DNA from 4 places in the Halobacillus sp. A1-3 genome. Region 4 is predicted to be linked to each of the others. Evidence: riboswitches for the same ligand, from Rfam matches in the RefSeq annotation. Region 4 holds a riboswitch; each other region holds the start of a gene.

Region 1 (4,802 bases), on a different contig from region 4:
GAGGAAGCATGAAGTTCATAACAGAGAAGATTGATTTCTTAATTTCGCCAGCGTATTCTGTTCCACCGATTAAAACGATACGGTGTTTAAACGAAACCATGATAAAGGCTTCTGAATTTGTTCCGTCAACATCAGGTTCTGCTTTAAATGTCGGTGCGGATACCACGGTGAATTCTGGCTCTAATTCTTCCACTTCATCTTCGGAAGGTCGGATGAACATTTGTCGGGCAAACAGATTATGCCAAGCGAATTCGTTAATAACTCTGATCGGAAGCCTGAACTTTTCATCAGCCCCAGCAAACCCTTTAAAGGAAAACAAGGCGTCACGATCTTTCAAGTAATCGAGCACTTTATGGTAAAGTGTGGTGAAGGTGTCTTCATCGATGGGCTGATTTACCTTGCCCCAATCAACTTTATTAGCGGAGACATCATCTTTTACTATAAATTTATCCTTAGGAGATCGTCCTGTATAAGCTCCAGTGGTCGCCTGGATGGCTCCTTTGTCCGTAAGCGCCCCTTCATGACGCTCTAAGATGTGCTCCACTAATTGAGGTACCGATAATTGGTGGTGGACATGCTCCTGGGCTAATAAGAGGTTTAATTCTGACATTTGATTAATGGCACTCATATGTGTCTACCCGCCTTTTTTAAAAGATTTCAATAAGCTAAGTACTTAATTTGAACATTAGTATAACACATTCATATTAATAATCCATACTCTTTGTGAAAATGCTTTCAATTTATTTTTTACCCTTTTATCAGGTAAAATAAAAGAAGAAAGGTTGTGATTTAATGAGCAAATCACTTGTGCTTTACGATGGGGGTTGTTACTTGTGTAATCAATCAAAGCGTCTGTTTAAAAGGTTTGATTGGTTTAATACGATGGAGTGGATCTCTCTTCAACAATATGGGAAGGTAAATTCTCTACCCAAAAGTAGGGAAAAAGCAATAAAACAGGAGTTACACGTACTGCTTCCCTCTGGAGATGAGAAGAGAGGGTACTTTGCTATTACTTATCTTATGAGAAAATGTCCGCTCACGTTTATTCCAGGAGTCCTTTTTTCCATTCCTGGAAGCAGCATAATTGGAAAACCACTATACGCATTCGTGGCTAGAAGCCGTTATAAACTTTTCAAAGGTAAGTGTAAGAATGGCTCTTGCTCTTTGCCTAAGTCATAGGTATTTAATTGACATTAAACATGGTTTTCGATACGATATCCAAGAACGGAAACTCTCTTATCCAGAGTCGGTGGAGGGACAGGCCCTTTGAAGCCCGGCAACCCGTCATTCAAATGACATGGTGCTAACCTGAAGCAAGGAGATCAATGACTCCTTGGACGATAAGAGCGAAAGGAAGCAGCCCCTTTCCTCTAAGTCAGGAAGGGTTTTTTCTTTTATATAAGGAAATGATCCATAAGTGAACTTGATCCTCCTTTGTACGTAGTTCCGGAGGACAAGATATGAAATGAACGAATAAAGAAACTGTCATACGGTTTCTACACATACTGGTAAAGAGTTCCGTCTAATTCATTGAACTTTCAGAAGGAGGAGTTTTAGAGAATGCCTGCCAATCGCCGGTTATTCACATCAGAATCTGTTACCGAGGGCCACCCTGATAAAATTTGTGACCAGATTTCTGATGCGATCTTAGACGAAATTTTAAAAAACGACCCAAATGCAAGGGTCGCATGTGAAACGACAGTCACTACAGGACTTGTACTAGTGTCTGGAGAAATCAGTACCAATACCTATGTAGATATTCCATCTATTGTACGCCAGACGATCAAGGATATTGGCTATACAAGAGCCAAGTATGGTTTTGATGCTGATACGTGTGCAGTTCTTACTGCCATAGACGAACAGTCCCCAGATATCGCCGGTGGAGTAGATGTTGCCTATGAATCACGTGAGGGACAAATGAGCGAGGATGAAATTGAGGCAATTGGTGCAGGTGACCAGGGGCTTATGTTCGGATTCGCAAACAATGAAACAAAAGAATTGATGCCTTTGCCGATCTCTCTTGCGCATAAACTTTCCAAGCGCTTATCTGATGTTCGTAACGACGGTACACTCGAGTACTTACGTCCAGACGGGAAAACTCAAGTTACGATTGAATACGATGAAAATGATCAACCGGTTCGCGTTGATACTATTGTTATTTCTACTCAGCATGCTGAGGAAATTACGCTTGATCAAATTAAAAAAGACATTAAAGCTGAAGTCATTGATCCTGTTGTGCCTTCTTACTTAATTGATAATCATACAAAATATTTCATTAACCCTACAGGTCGTTTCGTAATCGGCGGGCCGCAAGGGGATGCAGGTCTGACAGGAAGAAAAATTATTGTTGATACTTATGGTGGATATGCTCGACACGGGGGCGGCGCTTTCAGTGGGAAAGATGCGACAAAAGTGGACCGCTCCGCTGCTTATGCGGCGCGTTACGTAGCTAAGAACATCGTAGCAGCAGGTCTTGCAGATACTGTGGAGGTTCAGCTGGCGTACGCTATCGGTGTTGCCCAGCCTGTATCCATTTCTATAAATACGTTCGGTACAGGGAAGGTAAGCGAAGAAAAGCTGGTTGAAGCAGTTAGAGACTTGTTTGACCTACGTCCAGCTGGAATTATTAAAATGTTGGACCTTCGTCGTCCGATTTATCGTCAAACAGCTGCTTACGGTCACTTCGGACGGACTGATGTGGAATTTCCATGGGAAAAAACTGATAAAGCAGAAGAACTTATAAACCGCTTGAAGTAAAACAAAGCCTCTGAATTCATTTTCAGAGGCTTTTTTAATAGTTAGGTTTGCAGGCTTTTATAATATTGTCCTTTTTCAACATAAGTTTTACGAATGCGGTCAAGTTCCTGAATATCCGTTTCGTTCAATTCACGCACAACTTTTGCAGGCCTTCCAAATGCCAGCGTATTTGGCGGTATTACTTTTCCGGGTGGAACTAAGCTTCCCGCTCCTATGAAAGTTTGCTCACCAATTTCTGCTCCGTCAAGGATAAGTGAGCCCATTCCGATCAATGCGTTCTTTTTAATGTGGGCAGAGTGTAAGGTCACTTGATGACCGACAGTTACTCCGTCTTCAATAATTAGCGGCTGATTAGGGCTTTGATGAAGCATGCTTAAATCTTGGATATTTACATTTTTTCCTATATGTACAGGTGAAACGTCTCCTCTGATCACGGTTTTGAACCACACGCTGGAAAGTTCACCGATTTTTACATCCCCCGTGATGACGGCATCTTCTGCAATATAAGCACTCGGATCAATTTGAGGCAGCTTTCCTTTATATTCGCAAATCATGTAGAACCCCCTTATAATATGTGTATAAACAGTATAGCAAATCGTAAGGAGTCGTGTACGGATGATAAAATTGGTTTCAGAACAGAACCTGGCTACAATAGTGATTGTCCATGGGGCATTTGAACATGCAGGGCGCTACGATGAGCTTGCGGCTCACTTTCAAAAAGACGGATTCAGTGTCATTTATGGCGATCTCCCGGGGCAAGGAAAGTCGACAGGGAAAAAAGGTCATATCTATAAATTTGATGAGTATATAAAAACGATTGGGTATTGGATTACTAAAGCAGATGAGTCCAGACCGATCTTCGTATTAGGCCACAGCATGGGAGCCATAGCAGTCATACGTGCCATGCAAACCTTTCATCCTATGGTTGATGGTGTCATCCTTTCGTCCCCTGCAGCCGGTATTCAGAATGGAGCAGGAAAGACGCTGGAAGCTTTTTCTCATATCATTAATCGGGTATGGCCTACTCTCAGTGTAAAAGCCCCTATGAAACCGGAAATGGTTACGAGGAATCAGGAGCTTATCATCAGAGATAAACAGGATTCCATGATCTTATCCAAAGTATCAATTCGCTGGTATAGAGAGTTCAGAAAAGCGATTAAACAATCGTTTCAAAATATTGACCGATTTCCAGATGTCCCTCTTCTTGTCATGCAGGCAGATAAAGACTTGATGGTTGATATTGAAAAGACAAAAGAGTGGTTTAATAAAGTGTCATGTAAAGAGAAATGCTATAAACAATGGCCTGGTCTTTATCATGAGATTTTTAATGAGCCCGAATGGAATACAGTCTATAACTATACAAAAAGTTTCATAACACTTCACCTGGATAAATCCTGATATAGGAGGGATCAACTTGACAGCTCATGTGCCACATAACGCCGTGCATCTAATGTATAAAGTGTATCGGAGGATTTTCCCTGCTGTACATAAAGAATTAAATTATTGGATTGAAAAGGCTCAGGCTATCCCCAATGAGGAGCTTCGAACCCAGGCTTTAGCGAGTATCGAAGGGAAGACTTTTCATTGTGAAGGGGGATCCATATACTCTGTGCTGGCAAAAGACAACTGGGAAGCAGCGATTCGCTTTATTGTTGCTTACCAGACCATCAGTGATTATCTCGATAACCTTTGTGATCGAAGCACTTCTATGGATCCTGAAGATTTCCGAATGCTGCACCAATCCATGACAGATGCTCTCTCACCTGGCAACGAAGTCAAAGATTACTATTATCACAGAGAGGATAAAGATGACGGAGGCTATTTAAGAGAGCTCGTCCAAACTTGTCAAAAAGTCTTAAAAACACCTTATTACAGTCTAGTACAGCATCATACAGTCAAATTGGGGTCGCTTTATAATGATCTACAGGTACATAAGCACGTCATTGAAGAAGAAAGAATTCCGAGATTGAAAAACTGGTTTGAAAACTACCAATCAGAATGGCCACATTTAGAATGGTATGAATTTTCTGCCTGTACAGGCTCAA
Region 2 (4,802 bases), on a different contig from region 4:
GGGGCAGATGGGAACCAGCTCTATGTGAATAGAGGTATTGGGGTAAGTCTGGTGCCTCTACGATTAAACAATTTTCCCGAAATTACGGAGTTTCACTTGAAACAGGCGCGCTGACCTGTTTAAGTTACCAGACTAAGACTCTCTTTTTTTTCCATACTCAAATAGTGTATAATTATTAGATAAGCGTGACTTTTTAATCTATAAAGCGTTATCATATGTGTAGTGGGTATATAAAGAATAGGAGAGGTGTGACTAAATGATCATTACACCTTCCTCCAAATTCCAGAAATAAGGGATGGTAGAAATGAGCAACAGAGAAATGAAGACAGACGTGATCTTAATTGGCGCTGGAATCATGAGTGCGACTTTAGGGTCGCTTCTTAAAGAATTAGTACCGGACTGGAATATTAAAGTATATGAAAAGCTAGGAAAATCAGGAGAAGAAAGCTCTAACGAGTGGAATAATGCAGGAACAGGACATGCCGCGTTGTGCGAGCTGAACTACACGAAAGAAAAGCCTGACGGATCGATTGATTTAAGTAAAGCGATCAAGATTAATGAACAGTTTCAGGTGTCGAAGCAGTTCTGGTCTTATTTAGTCAATAACAACAAGTTAAGTAATCCTCAGGAGTTTATCAGACCCCTGCCTCATATGAGTTTGGTCCACGGGGAAGACAATGTAAACTTTCTTAAGAAACGTTATGAAACCATGTCGAACAATCCATTGTTCAAAGAGATGAAATTTTCGGATGACCCTGAAAAACTAGCAAAATGGCTTCCGTTGATTATGAAAGACCGCAAAACGAAGGATCCGATTGCGGCAACTAAAATGGATACGGGAACAGATGTGAATTTTGGAGCGTTAACCCGTAAGCTGTTTGATAACCTGGAAAATAGTAGTGTTGAAGTGAACTATAATCATAGTGTTGAGGATATTAAGCGCACCGAAGACGGAAAATGGGAAGTGACCGTTCGCGACACCGTTGGCGAAAAACTCGCATGCCAAACGGCAGATTTTGTGTTTATCGGCAATGGCGGCGGAGCTTTACATTTACTGCAAAAATCCGGAATTCCAGAAGGAAAAGGAATTGGCGGCTTCCCTGTAAGCGGACAGTTTATGGTTTGTAATAACCCGGAAGTCATCGAGCAGCATGAGGCTAAGGTATACGGAAAAGCTCCAGTCGGCGCTCCGCCAATGTCGGTGCCGCACTTGGATACCAGATATATTGACGGTAGAAAGTCATTGCTATTCGGGCCGTTTGCCGGCTTCTCACCTAAGTTCTTAAAAGAAGGTTCGTTGATGGATTTGGTGAACTCCGTCAAACCGGATAACCTTCTGACAATGGTAGGTGCAGGAGCAAAGCAAATGCCACTGACGAAATATTTGATCCAGCAAGTGCTCCAATCGAAGGAACAGCGCATGGAAGCAATCCGTGAATTTATCCCTGAAGCGAAAAGTGAAGATTGGGATTTAGTCGTTGCAGGTCAGCGCGTGCAAGTAATTAAAGATACCGAAGAAGGCGGAAAAGGAACGCTTCAGTTTGGTACAGAAGTGGTAAGTGCAGAGGATGGATCAATCGCTGCCTTGCTTGGGGCTTCACCCGGAGCCTCTACAGCTGTTAACGTTATGCTTGAAGTCTTGGAAAATTGTTTCCCTCAGCATATCAAAGAGTGGGAGTCTAAGCTAATCGATATGATTCCTTCTTATGGGTTGTCGCTGATGCAAAATCCGCAGATGATTGATGAGATTAAATCGTCAACGGCGGAGACGCTTGGGCTGAATGAAAAAGAAGAAAGAGATACAGTCTATAGTTAAGCCAAAACCTTAATTCTCGCTATATTTAAGAGCGTAGAAAGTCATCAAAGATCATAAATCGCTAGCATAGCATCAATAAAACCTTTAATCTATCCTTAGATTGAAGGTTATTTTTTATGAATAAGTCTAAGAAACGTTAAAAGAAAGGCAGGAACCATGGTGAAAACAGAAAAAGAAAAAATGATAGACGGAGAACTGTATTATCCAGGAGATAAGGAATTAGTAAAAGACCTAGCGAGAGCAAGAGCTTTAGTCCGTTCTTTTAATGATACGAGCGAATTAGAAGAAGAGAAACGGGCGTCTCTATTAAAGGAATTACTAGGTTCGACTGGAGAACAAATCTATGCAGAATCAACGTTTCGGTGTGACTATGGCTATAACATTCATGTTGGGGAGAACTTTTATGCGAACTTCGACTGTACCATCCTAGATGGAGGGAAAGTGACGATCGGGAAGAACTGCATGATCGCTCCCGGTGTACATATCTATACGAATACTCACCCTATCAAGGCAGAAGAAAGAATCTCAGAAATTGAATATACAAAACCGGTTACGATTGGTGATAACGTTTGGATCGGGGGAAGAGCAGTGATTAACCCAGGGGTGACGATTGGAGACAATGCGGTCATCGCATCCGGAGCCGTTGTGGTTAAGGATGTTCCAGATAATGTGGTGGTCGGAGGGAAACCAGCGAAGGTTATAAAACAGGTGGATTAAATCATTCCTCTTGCCACTTTTTGGGTTCTTCCTGTATAGTAATTCATAACAGTTAAATAGATTATTTCTTATCGAGAAAGGTGGAGGGACTGGCCCGACGAAACCTTAGCAGCAGGCGTGAAGTACTGTGCTAATTCCAGAAGCGTGAAGCTTAAAGATAAGAAGAGAAATGGTTCGTTACGATATTCAGCCCCTCTTCTTATTGAGAAGCGGGGCTTTTTATTATCTAAATACATAAAAAGAAAGAGGGAATGTTCAAATGTCTAGTTCTACAGAAGTGAAGCGCGCACCATTCAAAGGAGATCATGTGGGGAGCTTCCTGCGACCAGAGCGTTTGAAAGAAGCACGCGCTCAATGGGCAAAGGGAGAAATTACTGCGCAGGAATTAAAGAAAATAGAAGATGAAGAGATTTTTAAGTTAGTAGAAAAGCAGAAGAATGCTGGGTTGAAAGCCGTGACCGACGGCGATTTCCGCAGGAGCTGGTGGCATTTTGATTTTCTTGAAGGTCTAGATGGCGTAGAAGGCTATGATACGGAGCAAGGCTTGCAGTTTGATGGAGTAGAAACAAAAGCACGCGGCATTATAGTGACAGGAAAAGTGGGGTTCACGGATCATTATATGATTGAGCATTTCCGTTTTCTAAACCAAATCGCAGGAGATGCGGTGGCGAAGCTCACAATTCCAAGTCCAAATATGCTTTTATTCCGCGCGAAGATTGATGAAGACGTCTATGAAAATCAACAAGACCTCGTTCGAGACTTGATTACTGCCTATCAAGGCTTCATTGAGAGAATCTATCAGGAAGGCTGCCGCTATCTGCAGCTCGATGATACATCATGGGCGACGTTCTTTTCTGAGGAGGGACGAGCATCCATTGAAGAGAAGGGGCAAAACCCGGATGAAGTCGCTGAACTATGCGCACGCGTAGTGAATGAGTCGATTGCGAAACGACCGGAGGATATGACAGTAACGATGCACATTTGCCGCGGGAACTTTCAGTCGACCTTCATGACGAGCGGCAGCTATGAAGCGGTCTCCCAAACTATTTTCGGCGGTCTTGATGTTGATGGACTTTTCTTAGAGTTCGATGATGAGCGTTCTGGCGGTTTTGAACCGCTTCGTCATGTGAATCGCCCTGACCTTTCCATTGTGCTCGGATTAATCACATCGAAATTCGGTGAGCTTGAGGATCCGGATCACGTGAAGAACCGGATTTTGGAAGCGTCCGATTTTGTACCGGTCAGTCAGCTTTGCTTAAGTCCGCAGTGCGGATTTGCCTCGACCGAAGAAGGAAACAAGATTACAGAAGATGAGCAGTGGGAGAAAATCCGCCATGTCGTGAGGATTGCCGATGAGGTATGGCAGGAGGCTTGAGATGTTTGATTTTTCCTATGAATGGATATAAATCTATAGGATTGACTAAGGAGGAATTAAACTCATGAAATCTCTTGAAGATGCTTTAAAACATAGAGTAGGACTAGGTACAGCTCCTTTAGGAAATATGTTTAGGGCTGTCCCTGAGGATGAAGCACAAACAACGATTCAGACCGCCTGGGATCAGGGCGTACGATATTTTGATACCGCTCCTTTTTACGGGGCAGGCTTAGCTGAGATGCGGCTTGGTGAAGTGCTCTCTCATTATGATCGCGATGAGTATGTGATAAGCACGAAAGTCGGCCGCTATATTACCGAGGAGACTGAGGAAAAAGAGGGTCTGTTCGAGGATGCCCGTGATAACAAGGTGATCACGGATTACACCGAAGATGCAACAAAACGGTCTATTGAGCAGAGTCTCGAACGTCTGAAGACCGATCGTTTAGATATGGTCTTCGTTCACGATGTGTCTCCTGATTTTCATGGTGTTGATTGGACTGCCAAATTCGAGGAAGCGAGAAAAGGAGCTTTTCGCGTGCTTACTCAAATGCGTGAAGAAGGTGTGATTCGTGGCTGGGGACTTGGCGTCAATACGACGGAACCAATTGAACTTGTGATGGAACTTGAGGAAGCGCGACCGGATATCTGCTTATCCGCAACACAGTACACGCTGCTTAATCACGACCACGCTCTAGAAAGAATGATGAAATCTGCTGAAGAGAAGGATGTCGACATTGTCGTTGGCAGTCCATATAACTCCGGTGTACTGCTTGGAGGGGACCATTACAATTATGAAAAAGCTGGGGCAGACATTATCGGACGAGTCAATCAGCTAAAAGAGATTGGCCAGAAATACGACGTTCCATTAAAAGCGGCTGCATTGCAGTTCTCTAC
Region 3 (4,802 bases), on a different contig from region 4:
GCGTAAGCCTCTTGCACTAGAGTAACAGCCTGACTCAGCGCTGCGCCCCCACCGAAAGCTGCCGCTACACCACAAGCCTCTAACACTTCTTTTTCACTAGCTCCTTGATCTACACATCCCTTAGTGTGATAAATCATGCAGTATTCATCTTGAGCTACGATACTAATTCCTAATGCCATTAGTTGTTTTTGTTTCTTGGATAATTCTCCTTCCTTGAAACAGGCTTCGGAAAATTGACTAAACTGATGGGAGACTTCAGGCATGCGTTCTGAGAATATTCCCATTCCTTCCTTATAATCATGCAGATAAGCTTGAGTCCAATTCATTTCTTGTTCTGGCATCATCATAACCTCCAAAAAAAATAAGTGACTGCGGTTAGTATAAACCGCAATCACCTATTTTATCCGTTTATTTAGATGCCCCTTCAACAGGTACAACTGCTCCATCATATTCTTCTTTAATGAAGGTTTGAATTTCTTCAGAACGAAGAACCTCAACTAGCTTATTCAGAGCTTCAGAGTCTTTGTCTTTGCTTTGAGCTGCCACAACATTTACATAAGGAGAATCTGTGCCTTCAAGAATAATTGCATCTTCTTGAGGGGAAAGCCCTGCTTCAATAGCATAGTTTGTGTTAATTGCAGCAAGCACCTCTTCTTCACGTTTATAAACTTCAGGTAGGTTAGCAGCATCTACGCCTGTATCAAATTCAAGGTTCTTTGGATTTTCTACAATATCATCAACCGTAGCGTCTACTTTTTCAACACTCTCATCCAGCTTAATAAGTCCTTCTTTTTCTAATAAGGAAAGAACACGACCATGTGTTGAAACAGAACGGCTCATGACTAGTGTCGTGCCTTCTTCAATATCTTCAAGATTGTCATACTTTTGAGAATAGACACCAATTGGTTCAATATGAATACCGCCAAGGTTTGCAAAATCATAATCATTTTCTTCTTCTTGAAGCTCTAAATAAGGAATGGTTTGAAAGTAATTGGCATCTATACGTCCTTCAGCCAAATCTTTATTCGGCAGAATGTAGTCCTGATATTCTTCAATCTTCAAAGTAATTCCCTCTTCTTCAAGAATAGGTTTTGCTTGTTCCAATACTTCAGCATGAGGAACACTCGTTGCCCCTACTTTAATCTCAGAGCTTTCCTCTCCGCTGCCTCCTTCAGACCCTGATGCATTTTCTTCAGAAGATCCACATGCAGCAAGTACAAGTACAAATAATAAGGCCAGACCGGCTGTCCATAATTTTTTCATTTCAATAACTCTCCCTTTTTTTTATTTTTATCTTTTATCCAATTTACGGGTAATAAGATCCCCGATGAATTGGAAAATGAACACAATAATAATGATTAGAATGGTACAAATAAATACAACATCCCAGTTACTACGCTGAAATCCGTAGAAATAGGCAAAGTCACCTAAACCACCAGCCCCGATTGCTCCTGCAACAGCTGTGTAGCCGATCAGAGCGATCGCTGTCACTGTGATCCCAGATATTAAGGCTGGCATCGATTCTGGAAGCAGAACTTTAAAGATAATCGTCGAATATTTTGCCCCCATTGCTTTTGCCGCTTCCACTACCCCTTTGTTTACTTCTTTCAGGGCGATCTCCACTAGACGTGCATAGAATGGAGCTCCTCCGATTATAAGGGCAGGTAATGCAGCTTTTGGACCACGGATGGTTCCCATTAAAAAGTCAGTAAACGGGAATAATAGTAAAATTAATATAATGAAAGGAATCGCACGGAACACGTTAACAACCGATGCTGTAATCATATTTAATACCTTGTTCTGCCAAAGCCCTCCCGGCCCAGACAAAAAGAGCAGCAATCCAAGGAACAACCCGATAATGAACGTTCCTGCTACGGAAACTAAAGTCATATATAATGTTTCGTTTGTAGCCGTAATCATGTCTTCCATACTTACATTTGGAAACCACTGATTAAACATTCGGGTTCACCTCCACTTCTACTGACGTTTCTTCGATGTAATGGATCGCCCGGTTAATTTCTTCTTTAGCACCTTCAAATTGAACAAACATCGTTCCATAAGCACCTTTTTGCGTTTGAGTGATCTTACCATGCAAAATGTTCACATCTAGTACGAACTTTCTAGATAGATCACTAATCAGTGCTTGGTTCGCACTGTCTCCAACGAAGTGGAGTCTTACGATTTCCCCACTCTTGTAATTGTCTTTTATAAGCCCTAGTGAGTGTTCTTTTTCTGGATCTCCCATGACCTGATCGACGAATTTCTTCGTCACTTGCTGTTTAGGATGAAGGAATACATCCAGAACATCTCCCTGTTCGACGATTTTTCCTTCTTCCATAACCGCCACCTGGTGACAAATTTTGCGAATAACGTGCATTTCATGAGTGATTAGAACAATTGTCAGCCCCAATTTTTCGTTGATATCTACAAGCAGGTCTAAAATTGAATCTGTCGTCTCAGGGTCAAGGGCTGATGTTGCTTCGTCGCAAAGTAGCACTTTAGGATTGTTTGCTAAAGCCCGAGCAATACCTACCCTCTGTTTTTGTCCTCCACTAAGCTGAGAAGGATATGAATTTCCACGACCACTCAATCCGACCAAGTCTATTAATTCATTGACTCTTTTTTGCCTTTCTGCTTTTGGTGTACCGGCAATTTCCAGAGGAAAAGCGATATTGTCATGAACGGTTCTAGACCAAAGTAAGTTGAAGTGCTGAAAAATCATCCCTATCTCCTGACGGGCTACTCTCAACTTCCCTTTACTTAGGGAGGTCAATTCCTGTTCGTTGATGGTTACCTTACCGCCCGTAGGGTCTTCCAGACGATTCAATAGCCTTATAAACGTACTTTTTCCGGCACCGCTGTATCCGATCACACCGTAGATTTCGCCTTTCTTTATTGAAAGATCAAGGTTATCTACAGCAGTTACCTGTTTGTCTTTTGTTTGAAATACTTTGGATAAGCCTTTGATTGTAATCATGTTGTCCCTCCATAAAAAAACGCCTTTCTGATTCAGAGAACAGAAAGGCGTATGTATCCTAAGTCAAATCTGTTCTCTCATCTATCAGGGCTTACGCTCTGTAGGAATTGGCACCTTCTCGAACAAGATGTTCGTGGGTTGCCGGGCATCATCGGGCCAGTCCCTCCGCCACTCTGGATAAGAGATTTTGGTATATTAAATGATTATCACTTTAACTCGCTTAAGTAGCACAAGAGGAATTGTATCACCGCCAAAATTTTGTGTCAACAAAAAAAGCAGAAAATTAACTACTTTCATAAAAAAGAAACAGGCAATAAAAAAATCCCTTCCATTAAGAAGAGATTTACGTTACTACCTCTTCTCATCTATCAAAGCGATAATCGCTTTGCAGGAATTAGCACCGTGCTCATATGGAGCCGGTTGCTGGGCATCACAGGGCCAGTCCCTCCGCCACTCTGGATAAGTGAAGATGTCGATATGAAATTATTAAATATGTTAGCATTGTACTACCTACACGTCAACAAAAAAAGAGGAGAGTATAAAGTTGAAAAAAGCACCACTATTTGAGCTACCATACATTCATAATGAAGAAACTTACCAGCTAGATGAAGATATTGGAAAAGTAATTGTTCTCACGTTTTGGGTCTCCTGGTGTCCCGATTGCGGTTCAGACCTTCCAAAAAAAGAGCAGCTTTATAAAACGATGGATCATGAGAAGGTAAAAATGCTGACCATCAATGTAGCAGGTAGAGAAAGAGCAGAAGAAAAAGGCGTTCAGTATGCTGATGAATTTTTAACGCAGCCTACTTTAAAAGACAGAGGGAGGGAGATTTACGACCTATACGAGTGTGAAGGTGTACCCACTACGACGATTATTGATCAGCATGGAAACGTGTATGAACAATTCGGGGACAAAGCTTCCTTTTTAGAGATTGTAGAATCCATTGGTAAACTCATCTAGAAAGTAAAAGTAAAGACTCCATAAATAAGATGTTTCGATAAGCTCCCTTTACACTAATCATCGTTTCAGGTAGGGAGGTCAGTTTTTTGCTTCCTGTAAACAATTCTTCCATAACACTGGTAGACGATTGCAGAACCAGACTTCCTTGACCTTCTTGTGTTGCTTTTAACTGAACCCCTGAATGATCGATAAATAAACAAACTTGATGCTGACCAACTTGTACTTCAACGTTTAGTTTTCGTTCACGCCAAGTAGGTAACAGGTCATATCGATGATTGACGTTCTCTACCCATTCATAAATAAAATCGATCATAAAAACTCCTCCTTTTACTGTATTAAAATTCTTTAAAAGGAGGAGTCAACCCTTCTCCTGAAGCGAAGAATCGTTCGTCATTTCCCGGGTCATTCGATTATTCTTTTACATATTTTGAGACTTTCTCATACATGTTCGGAACAGAATGAAAAGCATAGACCTTTTCGACTAACCGCCCCTTTTCTGTAACGAGCAGACATGGGACACTTTCTATTCGATACTTCTCCATAAGATCGGGATGCAACGAGGCATTGAATTCCCAAAATATCTCTTTCCCAAATGTTGCTTCAATAGTTGTCAGCATTTGTCGAGCTAAATGGCATGTGCCGCAAAAAGGACTGTGAATGAAAGTGAGCGCTAACACATCGCCCTGTATCGCTGTTTCAATCGTTTTTTGTTCTAGTTCTTCCAAGTTGTTCCTCCTAAATCAAGTAGATCGGTTTTACACTGAAGTGTCTGTTCAAAAGTGCTCTTGCTAATTCTGGCTCTGGCGTAGCGGCAACCTCTCTAAACGCTTTATCAATATAAATGTGTTCTGCATGGGGAAGTTC
Region 4 (4,802 bases):
CCTGCCCCAAGAGACTTAGAAACAGTTATTAAATCCGGAGTAATGCTAAAAAGTTCAGAGGCAAAATAACGGCCTGTACGTCCAAACCCAGTTTGAATTTCATCTGCGACAAACAGAATACCGTGCTTCTCACAAAGTTCTTTCACTGCATGGACAAATCTCTGATCAGGGACTATGAAACCACCTTCTCCTTGCACGGGTTCCATAAACACTGCTGCAACCGTTTCAGGTGCCACTTCTTTTAATAGAAAATCGTTGAATTGCTCAATCATAAAATCAATGTAAGCTCCCTCACTCATCCCTCCAGGACGGCGATATGTATAAGGAAAAGGTGCTTTATAAACCTCTGGGGCAAACGGCCCAAATTCATATTTGTAAGGTCTTACCTTACTCGTCATGGACATCGTCATAAGAGTACGACCGTGAAATGAATTAGCGAAAGTTACTATCGCTTGCCTTCCCGTGTACTTTCGAGCTATTTTAACGGCGTTTTCAACTGCTTCTGCACCGCTGTTTTGTAGGAGTACTTTCTTATGATGAGCTCCAGGTGCTAAATTTGCCAGCTTCTCTGCCAACTCAATATAAGGCTCGTACATCATGACATTAAAACCTGTATGGATAAATTTTTCCACTTGGTTGTGCAAGGCTTCCTTCACTTTAGGATGGCAATGCCCAACGTTGATCGTTCCTATCGCACCAGCAAAGTCGATAAAAGTATTGCCATCTACATCAGTAATTCTGGCTCCTTCTGCTTTTTCAGCGAACGTTGGAAGTCCGTAGCTCACGGCATCAGGTACCACACTATGACGTCGTTCAAGTAAACTACTTGCTTTAGGGCCTGGAAGATTGGTTTGAATACTAGATGTTGACATAACACCGCTCCTTAATTTTTATTTAATTGAATATGGATGTTCGATTAGATAAATCTTTAAGTGTCGAGGCCATATGAGAACGAATCGCTTCTTCCACTCCACTCGTATCTCTATTTTCAAGTTTCAAGACGATTTCTTTATGTTCAGGAATAGATTTGACCTCATCTATTGGAGTAGAATAAAATTCATCTCTCAAAATTAGATAACAGTCGGACCACTGATTCAGTGTTTCTATCTCATGTAAAAGGAATTTATTATTTGCTACTCTAGCTGGGAAGGCGTGAATCAAGCCATTAACTCTCATAAACTCCTCAAAGTCTTTCTTTCTATAAGCCTCCTTTTCTTGATTCAATAAATCATACAAAACTGCAAAATCCTGACTAGTCAATTCCGGAATAGCCAAACTCGCAGCATACGTTTCAAGAACGGTTCTCAAATTAAATACATCCTCTAACTCTTTATTTGAAGGGTTGTGAACAACCGCTCCTTTATTAGGTACAAGCTCTATGAGCTTTTCACTCTCTAATCTTTTGAAAGCTGCTCGAATAGGAGTTCTGCTCATATTTAATTCTTTACTGACCCAATCTTCCGTTATCCTCTGACCAGGGTTCAAACGTTTAAGCATTATGGCACGCTTAACCTTCTCATAGGCCATTTCTTCATTTCTCTTTTTAGTTGACATGAATTACCCCACCATTTTGTATTCAAAGATTGTATACAATTTGAATCTATCAACATCATAACGTAAAGTATTGATTTATTCTACATAATTTTCAGAATTTAGTAATTATTACACAAATTCTGAACGCAACAATTGTTTTATTGCCACAAAATAGAAAAAGCCGGGATAATTATCCCGGCTTTTTGCATTATCGCTTTCGAAACTCCTCTACTATTTTCATTCCTACTGTAACAGCCTGACTCATCGCAGAACCGCCCCCGTAAGCAGCGCTAACTCCCATCGTTTCATAAATCTGCTGGTCCGTGCACCCCATCTCTACACATTGGTCCATGTGGTATGTGATACTCGCTTCGTCTCCATATTTCAAGCTGATCGCAAGCACCATCAAATGTTTAGTCCCTCTCTCTAATTCTCCGTCTTCAAAAAATGCGCCTGTAAATCGATTATATTCTTTTGTTGCTTCAGGTAAGTGACTCGTGAGTTCTTCGATCCCCTTTCGATAATCGTGCAGAATCTGCTCCGCATTCTTGTTCATAATTTCATACTCTCCCTTCTATTTAATACTGTGACCATTCCTTGGCTTTTCCATTTGAATAAACAATTGGGAATGCTCGGGAGCATATTACCTCTATTTTTATAAATATTTAAAATATTATTTACAATGATGCTTGTTTACTGTAAAGTAATAAAACATAATCTAATATACCTAATTATTAATTCTTATCGAGAGTGACTGAGGGAACGGCCCTTTGATGTCACAGCAACCTTCCGAAAGGAGTGGTGCTAATTCCTGCAGAATGTAAGTGTTCTGGAAGATAAGAGTTTGGCAGAATATCTATGCGAAACTCTCTTCCGAATTCGGAAGAGTTTTTTTATGGAATAAAGGAGGAAACCTTATGATTTCGATTGAACAGCTGAGTAAAGTCTATCAATCTAAAGAGCGGCAGATTATCGGTGTCGATCATGTGTCGTTGGAAATTGAAAAAGGAGAAATATTCGGAGTCGTCGGGTACAGTGGTGCCGGGAAAAGTACGTTACTACGCTGCTTAAACATTTTAGAACGACCGACAAGCGGGAAAGTATTGGTAGATGGAATCGATCTCTTATCCTTGTCTTCCAAAGAACTGAGAAAAGCAAGACAGTCGATTGGGATGATTTTTCAAGGCTTTCACTTAGCAATGGCTAAAACCGTTGTAGACAATGTAGCATTTGCATTGAAAGCTTCTGGTGTCGGTAAAAACGAACGCAAGAAACGTGCACTCGAGCTCCTTGAACTTGTCGGTCTCTCCGACAAAGCAGATCAGTATCCTGCCCAGTTAAGCGGGGGACAAAAGCAGCGTGTCAGCATCGCTCGAGCCCTTGCGAACAATCCAAAGGTACTTTTATGTGATGAAGCTACTTCTGCACTTGATCCTAATACCACGAAGTCGATCCTACAGCTTCTGAAAAAAATTAATCGTGAGCTGGGCCTTACTATCGTCTTAATTACCCATGAGATGGAAGTCGTGAAAGAAATTTGTGATCGCTGTGCAGTTATGGAAGACGGACAAATCGTTGAAGAAGGTAAAACGTACGATATTTTTTCCTCGCCAAAGAACACATTGACGAAACGGTTCATCCAAACCGTCATTGATTTTAACATTCCTGATGAGCTTTTGGAGCGAAGCACTGGAACCATCGTACATATGAAATTTAGCGGGAATCTAGCAAATGAATCGGTTGTTTCAGACCTTTTGCAGAAATTCAACGTAAGGGGAAACATTCTTCACGCAAACATTGACTACATTCAGGAGAAAGCTTTAGGAACATTCGTAATGGAGTTGACGGGGGAAGAAAAAGAAATACAAGCAGCACTGCAAAGCTTGCAAACAACCTTAGAAGAAGTGGAGGTGTTGAAACATGGCAGATCAGTTCATCACCCTGTTGCCCGAGCTGAATAAATCCTTTATTGAAACGTTGATTATGGTTGGAATTGGCCTTGTGGTCGCCTTGATTGCAGGCCTGCCACTCGGACTCTTATTATTCGTAACAGATCGTGATCTATTTTTGGAGAACAAATGGGTAAAGAGCGTAGCGGGAGTTGTGGTTAACCTAGTTAGATCTGTTCCATTTATCATCTTGCTCGTCTTTTTATTCCCTTTTACTAACTTCCTATTAGGCACAACAACAGGACCTGTAGCTGCATCTGTCGCTTTATCTGTAGCAGCCATTCCTTTTTATGCTAGGATTGTCGAGTCCTCTGCCAGGGACATTGACCGGGGCGTAATTGAAGCAGCCATTGCCTGTGGAGCGTCACCATGGCTGATCATTAAAGATATCATTTTTCCTGAAATCAAGTCAGGACTAATCAGCGGGCTGACGATCACCGCAATCAGCTTGATCGGTTATTCAGCCATGGCCGGAGCCATTGGCGGAGGCGGAATCGGCGACTTAGCTATACGCTACGGGTACTACCGGTATGACAACTTCGTTATGTTCACAACGGTCATCTTGTTGATTGTAATGGTACAAGTGGTCCAATATGCTGGAGACTTTTTAGCCAAATCTGTTAAAAAAAGCTGAATACACATACTTAGGAGGAATTACTCATGAAGAAATTATTTTTATTGCTTCTTACCCTACTCTCCGTTGCCTTTCTAGCAGCCTGTGGAGAGGAAGCATCAGGTGATGCAGATGCATCAGAAAAAAAGACTATACGCTTCGGAGCTACATCCGGACCGTATAGTGATATGGTCAATCAAGCAATCGCTCCTCTACTAGAAGAGAAAGGCTACGAAGTGACAAACAAAGAATTCACGGATTATGTTCAGCCCAACAAAGCTCTAGCAAACGGTGATTTAGACGCCAATCTTTTTCAGCATAAAATTTATCTAGAATCTTTCGCTAAAGAGCACAACCTTGATCTATCTGAAGTAATTGTCGTTCCCACAGCTCCTATGGGTATTTATTCCAACGAATTTGAGGATATCAAAGGTATCGAAAAAGGCAGTACGATGGGAGTCCCCAATGACCCAACAAACCTTGCCCGGGCACTGATCGTGTTAGAAAAAGAAGGCTTGGTAAAGATTAAAGAAGATGTGGATCCTCTTCGTGCGTCCCTTAAAGACATTGAGGAAAATCCAAAATCAATCAAATTTGTAGAAGTAGAAGCCGGCCAGCTGCCTCGACTTGTTGATAGTGAAGACCTGGCTATGGTCCCAGGTAATTATGCACTAGCTGCGGAAATGGATCTCCTTGAAGCATTGGCC

Evidence for each region. A riboswitch is a leader RNA that binds a small molecule or an ion and turns the genes downstream of it on or off. The one in region 4 is predicted to bind S-adenosylmethionine.
Region 1: it holds a riboswitch for S-adenosylmethionine, as region 4 does, so the genes downstream of both, metK (methionine adenosyltransferase) here and ACRYKC_RS06165 (methionine ABC transporter ATP-binding protein) in region 4, are expected to answer to the same signal.
Region 2: it holds a riboswitch for S-adenosylmethionine, as region 4 does, so the genes downstream of both, ACRYKC_RS01620 (5-methyltetrahydropteroyltriglutamate--homocysteine S-methyltransferase) here and ACRYKC_RS06165 (methionine ABC transporter ATP-binding protein) in region 4, are expected to answer to the same signal.
Region 3: it holds a riboswitch for S-adenosylmethionine, as region 4 does, so the genes downstream of both, ACRYKC_RS11120 (methionine ABC transporter ATP-binding protein) here and ACRYKC_RS06165 (methionine ABC transporter ATP-binding protein) in region 4, are expected to answer to the same signal.

The regions. Positions count from the first base shown of each region.
Region 1 is NZ_JBPCEO010000005.1:285,058-289,859, forward strand. It holds gene pckA (phosphoenolpyruvate carboxykinase (ATP)) at 1-628, opposite strand, end outside; gene ACRYKC_RS11470 (thiol-disulfide oxidoreductase DCC family protein) at 793-1,179, shown strand; SAM riboswitch class I at 1,234-1,347, shown strand; gene metK (methionine adenosyltransferase) at 1,561-2,757, shown strand; gene ACRYKC_RS11480 (gamma carbonic anhydrase) at 2,799-3,311, opposite strand; gene ACRYKC_RS11485 (alpha/beta hydrolase) at 3,373-4,155, shown strand; gene ACRYKC_RS11490 (tetraprenyl-beta-curcumene synthase family protein) at 4,208-4,802, shown strand, end outside.
Region 2 is NZ_JBPCEO010000001.1:345,024-349,825, reverse strand. It holds gene ACRYKC_RS01635 (metallophosphoesterase) at 1-114, shown strand, start outside; gene ACRYKC_RS01630 (malate:quinone oxidoreductase) at 305-1,816, shown strand; gene ACRYKC_RS01625 (sugar O-acetyltransferase) at 1,973-2,533, shown strand; SAM riboswitch class I at 2,599-2,697, shown strand; gene ACRYKC_RS01620 (5-methyltetrahydropteroyltriglutamate--homocysteine S-methyltransferase) at 2,793-3,908, shown strand; gene ACRYKC_RS01615 (aldo/keto reductase) at 3,973-4,802, shown strand, end outside.
Region 3 is NZ_JBPCEO010000005.1:222,636-227,437, reverse strand. It holds gene ACRYKC_RS11135 (carboxymuconolactone decarboxylase family protein) at 1-341, opposite strand, end outside; gene ACRYKC_RS11130 (MetQ/NlpA family ABC transporter substrate-binding protein) at 409-1,263, opposite strand; gene ACRYKC_RS11125 (methionine ABC transporter permease) at 1,291-1,959, opposite strand; gene ACRYKC_RS11120 (methionine ABC transporter ATP-binding protein) at 1,952-2,977, opposite strand; SAM riboswitch class I at 3,052-3,161, opposite strand; SAM riboswitch class I at 3,336-3,443, opposite strand; gene ACRYKC_RS11115 (TlpA family protein disulfide reductase) at 3,522-3,938, shown strand; gene ACRYKC_RS11110 (hypothetical protein) at 3,931-4,251, opposite strand; gene ACRYKC_RS11105 (thioredoxin family protein) at 4,349-4,663, opposite strand; gene ACRYKC_RS11100 (toprim domain-containing protein) at 4,674-4,802, opposite strand, start outside.
Region 4 is NZ_JBPCEO010000003.1:147,132-151,933, reverse strand. It holds gene gabT (4-aminobutyrate--2-oxoglutarate transaminase) at 1-872, opposite strand, end outside; gene ACRYKC_RS06175 (GntR family transcriptional regulator) at 895-1,554, opposite strand; gene ACRYKC_RS06170 (carboxymuconolactone decarboxylase family protein) at 1,742-2,089, opposite strand; SAM riboswitch class I at 2,272-2,376, shown strand; gene ACRYKC_RS06165 (methionine ABC transporter ATP-binding protein) at 2,451-3,494, shown strand; gene ACRYKC_RS06160 (methionine ABC transporter permease) at 3,454-4,116, shown strand; gene ACRYKC_RS06155 (MetQ/NlpA family ABC transporter substrate-binding protein) at 4,143-4,802, shown strand, end outside.